Regions from separate parts of the Leuconostoc kimchii IMSNU 11154 genome, predicted to be linked through region 2. Evidence: predicted binding sites of a transcription regulator. Region 2 holds the regulator's gene; the other holds the start of a gene.
The links. The regulator HrcA, encoded in region 2, represses chaperone genes, less so after heat shock. The targets are predictions, from matches to a motif close to TTAGCACTCNNNNNNNNNGAGTGCTAA.
Positions count from the first base shown of each region.

Region 1: the regulator HrcA is predicted to act here: its motif matches at 2,025-2,051, upstream of groES (co-chaperone GroES).

Region 1 covers NC_014136.1:1,433,041-1,436,473, reverse strand. Annotated here, with positions in the region: gene groL (chaperonin GroEL) at 19-1,638, opposite strand; gene groES (co-chaperone GroES) at 1,714-1,998, opposite strand; gene LKI_RS07805 (YitT family protein) at 2,143-2,976, opposite strand; gene LKI_RS07800 (DUF956 family protein) at 2,973-3,350, opposite strand.
Region 2 covers NC_014136.1:1,822,492-1,825,924, reverse strand. Annotated here, with positions in the region: gene dnaK (molecular chaperone DnaK) at 1-423, opposite strand, end outside; gene grpE (nucleotide exchange factor GrpE) at 520-1,098, opposite strand; gene hrcA (heat-inducible transcriptional repressor HrcA) at 1,116-2,144, opposite strand; gene ribF (riboflavin biosynthesis protein RibF) at 2,259-3,203, opposite strand; gene truB (tRNA pseudouridine(55) synthase TruB) at 3,203-3,433, opposite strand, start outside.

The sequences.
Region 1 (3,433 bases), 390 kb from region 2:
TTTCGCCAAAAACTAATATTACATCATACCAGGCATACCACCTTGTGGCATAGCCACAGGTGCATCATCCTTTGGTACTTCAGCAACAACAGCTTCTGTTGTTAACAATAATGCAGATACTGAAGCCGCATTTTGCAAAGCCGAACGTGTTACCTTGGTTGGATCGACAATTCCAGCTGCAATCATGTCTACCCACTCATCAGTAGCAGCGTTGTATCCAAATCCTTCTTTTTGTTCCTTCAATTTGTTAACAATCACTGAACCTTCCAAGCCAGCGTTCTCAACGATTTGGCGCACAGGTTCTTCTAATGCTTTAATAACCGTGTTAATACCTGTCTGAACGTCACCCGTCTCTGACAAGGCAGCAACAGCAGAAATCGCGTTCACTAAGGCTGTACCACCACCTGAAACGAATCCTTCTTCAACAGCGGCACGTGTCGCATTTAGAGCATCTTCAATACGATACTTGCGTTCCTTCAATTCTGTTTCAGTAGCTGCACCAACGTTAATCACTGCGACACCACCGGCCAACTTAGCTAAACGTTCTTGCAACTTTTCACGATCAAAGTCAGAAGTGGTTTCAGCAATTTGTTGCTTGATCGTAGCCACACGTGTTGCTACGGCATCCTTATCACCAGAACCTTCTACAATTGTGGTGTTATCCTTTGTGACATTAATCTTACTTGCTTGACCAAGTTGGTCAATTGTCACATCCTTCAAATTCAAACCAAGGTCTTCCGTGATAACTGTACCGCCTGTCAAAATAGCAATATCTTCTAATTGTGCCTTACGACGATCACCGAATCCAGGTGCCTTAACAGCAACGACATTAAATGTACCACGCATCTTATTCAAAACTAATGTTGGCAAGGCTTCCCCTGTAATATCATCAGCTATGATTAACAAAGCACGGCCTTGTTCAACAACACTTTGCAATACAGGCAAAACATCTTGTATATTACCAATTTTCTTGTCAGTAATCAAAACATAAGGGTTGTCCAAGTTAGCTTCCATTTTGTCATTATCAGTTACCATGTATTGTGACATGTAACCACGATCAAACTGCATACCTTCTACAACATCTAAAGTTGTTTCAATACCCTTTGATTCTTCAATTGTGATAACACCGTCGTTACCAACTTTATCCATCGCCTCAGCAATTAATTCGCCGACTTCTTCATTAGCCGCAGAAATTGAAGCAATTTGGGCAATTTCTGCCTTTGTGCTGACAGTGTGCGACATTTCATGCAACTTTTTAACAGCTGCCGCTGTTGCTTTTTCAATTCCAGTACGAATGCCCACTGGGTTAGCACCAGCTGTCACGTTTTTTAAACCTTCAGCAACAATAGCTTGCGTCAATACGGTTGCTGTTGTCGTCCCATCCCCTGCAATATCATTTGTCTTTGAAGCCACTTCTGCCACTAACTTAGCACCCATATTTTCAAAATGATCTTCTAATTCAATTGCCTTAGCAATGGTTACACCATCATTTGTGATTGTTGGTGCACCATATGATTGCTCCAAAACAACATTACGTCCCTTTGGTCCAATTGTTGTTTTAACTGTATCAGCTAACTTATCAACGCCAGCCTTCATCTTAGCACGTGCATCTTCTGAAAACTTTAATTCTTTAGCCATGTCTAACATACCTCTTTAGCATTTTTTAATTTAATATCGATTTCAACGTCATTTAATTAACGTCATATCATATGATTATTCGACAACTGCGACAATATCTTTTTCATGAAGTGCAAGATAATCAGTACCCTCAAATGATACTTCTTGACCGGCATACTTATCAAACAAAACTTCATCGCCGACTTTAACTGTCAAATCACGAATCTTACCATCATTCAAAACATAACCTGCACCGGCAGCAACGATTTTTCCAGTGACTGGCTTATCCTTAGCATTATTTGCCAACACAATGCCACCAACTGTTTGTTCTGCAGCTTCTGTTACTTCAATAATCACGCGATCACCTAATGGCTTCAACATGAGATAATACCTCCGATTTTTTCGTTTTAGCACTCTTTTATTATGAGTGCTAATTACAATTTTAAGTATATCACTTTAACAACTATTGTCAATAAAAAAAGTACATGATCATGTACTTTTTCAAATTAATATTTGCTTGACAACTTATATAAACGTACCACCATGAGCTTCGCTAATATCATATGCTATGACAAAGGCTGTCGGATCAACAATATGAACGCCACGAATCAAACGATTATAATCTTGGTTGTCCAGTATAACCATTAGCATTTCACGATTATCACCCGTATACCCGCCACGCACATCCATAGCTGTGAAACTGGTATTATTTTTGGTTAGATATTGTTTAATGTTTGTAATACGTTCATTGCTTGTGATGTAAACCATCTTGCGACGATCAAGCCCTGTCTCAATAAAATTCATTACAGCAGCCGTAATCATTAACGAAAATAGCGCTAATATTAACGCCTCCAAACCATCGATCATTAAGTTACCAATTGACACGATTGTATCAATAACAAGTAAAGATAATGCGGGCGCAATACGAAAATATTTTTTCAAAATCATCGGTGGCACAGCAGTACCACCACTCGAAGCGTCAACGCGGTATAACATGGCGACGCCAATAGCAAAAATGGTCCCACCGACCAAGACTGCAAAAGTACGATCTGATAAAACCTGAAAGCTAGGTGTAATCTTTAACAATACCGGTAATATTAAGCTACCAAAAGTGATGCGAGCAGTTGTCCCACGGTCTAAAAATACAGCTGCAAGAATAATCATTAATAAATTGATGACTAAAACTATAATCGCTCTGTCAAAACCAAACAGTTCATTCATCAAAATTGCGAAACCAGTGGCACCGCCAGCAGCAACTTTAGCAGGTGCATAGAAAAAATTAATACTAATAGCGACTATTTCTAAGGCAACTACAATCGTTAAATAACGTAGAATCTGAAATTTCTTTAATAATTTCATCGCGCGCCTTTCTTATCTTTCTTTTTAAACACACCCTTAATACGTTTTAGCAATGTTGGATTTTTTAATACTTTATCATCACCAATATGTTCACGCGTTACTTTTAACAGACGTCCAGTTTCCGAGGAAGAAAAATTAAAACTCCCTTTATCTGTTTCGATGCGAAACCGGCGGCCAATTTTTTTTGCAGACACGTCAGCGTAGACTGCAGTCATACTTTGCCAAGGGATTTGAATAAAGTCGTCAACATTATTATCATTAAAAAATTCAAATGCCTTATCGCCCAGTAAAAATTTACCGTACTGCGCGCCAATGCCTAAAAAAGATATGCCTTGTGTTGTCAAGGCCACGCTGCTATTAAGTGATTGTACCATACGCTTGTTTTTCCCCGTATTTTTTCAGTTTTATTACTATAATTAACTATACAGTATTTTATGTACAAAGGTGCTCGTCAAAT
Region 2 (3,433 bases):
CTCAACTTCCAAACCAGCAATCTTACCAGCATCCTTTGTTGCTTGACGTTGTGCATCGTTGAAATATGCAGGCACTGTAATAACTGCCTTTTCAACTTTTTCGCCCAAATAGTCTTCAGCATAACCCTTAATATATTGTAGAATCATTGCTGAAATTTCTTGTGGTGTATAATCCTTACCATCAGCACTAACTTTATAACCAGCTTCGCCCATATGTGACTTAATTGAAATAATTGTATCAGGGTTCGTAATAGCTTGACGCTTAGCTACATCACCAACTTGGCTTTCGCCATTTTTAAAAGAAACAACTGAAGGTGTTGTACGACCACCATCTGGGTTTGTAATAATCTTTGGTTCGCCACCCTCAAGTACGGCCACTGCTGAGTTCGTTGTTCCTAAATCAATACCGATAATTTTTGACATGAATTTTTTCTTCCTTTACTTTTTAGTTAACAATTTATCTTTTTAAGGTGTAGTGCACTAAGCTGAATCACCATGTTCATTAAATAGTCAATTCGATTACTTCGCAACTGCGACCATTGCTGGACGTAAGACACGATCCTGTAAAATATAGCCTTTTTGCAAAACAGAAGCAATTTGATCTGAATCCACAGTTGTTGATTCAACACTTTGAATTGCCTGATGTTTAGTTGGATCAAAAGTTTCACCCACTTCACCAGTTGCAGAGATACCATTATCAGTCAAAGCCTGAACTAACGTTTTAAGTGTCATTTCAACACCTGCTTTAATTTGTTTTGCCACGGCATCATCAGCTTCAACTTCTAAAGCACGTTCCAAATTATCCACCGCTGGTAATACTGCAGCTGCTAATTTCTGGCCATCATACTTACGAACACTTTGCAATTCACGCGCCTGACGTTGCTGTATATTCTGTATTTCAGCTTTCGAACGCAGAAGTTGATCTTCTAAATCAGCAATCTTTTCACGTGCCTGATCAAGTTCAGTTTGCTCTGGTTCTTCAACTACCTGTGAAGTATCACCGTCATTGATCACTTCTTCATTTGACATTTCTTCAACAAGTGGTTCTTCATTGATTACTTCTTCATTTGGTGCTTCTTTTTTTGCTTCATCTGCCACGTGGGTGACCTCCTAATTTATGTATACTCAATCATTTTTTGGCTTAACGCTTCACCAAATGCGTCCATTAACAGTACATTACGTGCATACGTCATACGAATTGGCCCTAGAAGAGCTATCACGCCTTCTCCTTGATTTGGTACGGTAAATGCCCTTGTAATTAAACTGAATGGCTTCAACAATGGCTCGTTGATTTCCTTGGCAATTTTAATGGTCACGCGCTGCTGTGAAGTAGTTGCGACGCGACGAATATCCGTTGCAGAAGTCAAAAATTCTAATAGTCTCTTAACTTCCTTAGTCGACAGGCTATCTTCACCAAAATCTAACACATTCAAGCGACCACCTATATGCACTTTATCACCAATTGATCGGGCGAGAACATCACCAAACAATTGTAAAAACGCAGCAGGTGTTTGAATGACACGACTCATTTGAGTTGGTAATTCATCTGATTGCATCATTTTTAGAACTTCCAACACAGGGCGACCAGTCATTTGGTCATTAATATAATTGGTCATACTTTCCAACGATGACTCTGCCAGCTCTCGTGGTAATTTGAACGTTTGACTAGTCACTTTACCATCATTAGTGACCAGCACTGCAATGAGTTGCTGATTTTCTAATGGTACTAATCGGAACCCTGACACCGTAATATTTAAGCGCTTAGGTTTTAAAATCAAAACTGTTGCAGCAGTTAACTCAGATAAGGTACGTGCTGATTCATCTAACAAATCATCTATTTCATGAAAATTACCATGAAAAGAATTCATAACCAAAGCAATGTCTTGTTGCGTTGCTGACCTTGCGTTCATAAGATTATCAAGATAATAACGATATCCAGCGCGCGATGGCACCCGCCCAGCAGACGTATGCAATTTTTTTATTAATGCTTCCGCTTCTAAGGTCGCCATCTCATTACGAATCGTCGCAGAACTCACTTTGATATCTAGTTGCTCTTGCAAACTTTTGGAGCCCACTGCATGAGCAGTTTGCGTGTATTCATAAATAATGGCACCTAAGATTAATTTCTGTCGTTCGGTTAGCAAACCAGCACCTCCGATTTAGCACTCCTATCATTCAACTGCTAACATCTATTATGATACACTATTTTAAAAAAGAGCGCAAGGGTTTTAGCACTCTTTTTTAAGAGTGCTAAAAAATCAATTCACCGTATCAAAATATTGGCGTGTCTGATATTCATCGCTATTTAATTGTACGATCAAATCGGAAACAGTGCTAAACTTGACTTCGCCCCGAAGATAGGTATACCAAGTGACTGTCACATTCTCGCCATAGATTTCTCTCTGAAAATCTAATATATTAATTTCAACTGTGACAGGTCGTTCATCTCCGAAAGTAATATTACGACCAATACTGGCCATACCCTCATACCAGTCGTCTCCGACCTTCACCTTAACGGCATAAATACCAATTCCTGGTAACCATTCCAATTCAGGTGTTTTGATATTAATTGTTGGAAATCCCAATTTACGGCCACGTGCTTCACCATGAACGACTAATCCAGTTGTTTGGTATATACGTCCAAGTTGCTGATTAACCTGATTCATATCGCCAATATCTAATGCCCGACGGATTGCGGATGACCCTATTTTTTTATGATTATCATCGAATTCAGGCACAACAATAACATCAAAGCGTTGCTGTGCATAAAATGGTAAGTGCATCATATCTGCTGTTGATGAATTACCACCGTATAAATGATCAAAACCACCAACTACCAGAATAGGATTCAAACACATAAGCACATCATCGACAAATTGCTGTGGCTCTACTTTAGCCAGTTCTGACGTAAATTGCATGACATAAATTTTATCCACGCCAAGTTTGGTTAATAGTATTTTTTTTTGCGCCAAGGGGGTTAGATAACGTAATGGTTTCTCTAACGCTCTAAATACAACCGCAGGATATGGGTCATATGTTAGTACCGCCAACGGTACACCCAACTTATCTGCCTCAGATTTAGCACGTTCAATCACTGCTTGATGTCCTCGATGTACACCATCAAAAAAACCCATTGCAACAACTTGTCGCACTGGTTTTTTATTTTTTAAAATTGGGTAATGTAGTCTAATTATTTCAGCCATTATGATTCATTTGTAAACACGTAACGCGATTGCCATAGGCTTTTCTCATTGTTATAAGCGTATACTGCCTTAAGATCACCATGATAGGTTAATTGAAGATATGCGCTATCGTCAATAATTGCCCATTCTGATATTTTTTGACCATTTTTGACAGCAAACCACTCATCATCCGAAAGTTCTTTTGTTGGCCACGTGAGTATGTCCTTTATTGGTATGATTAGTTTTAATAA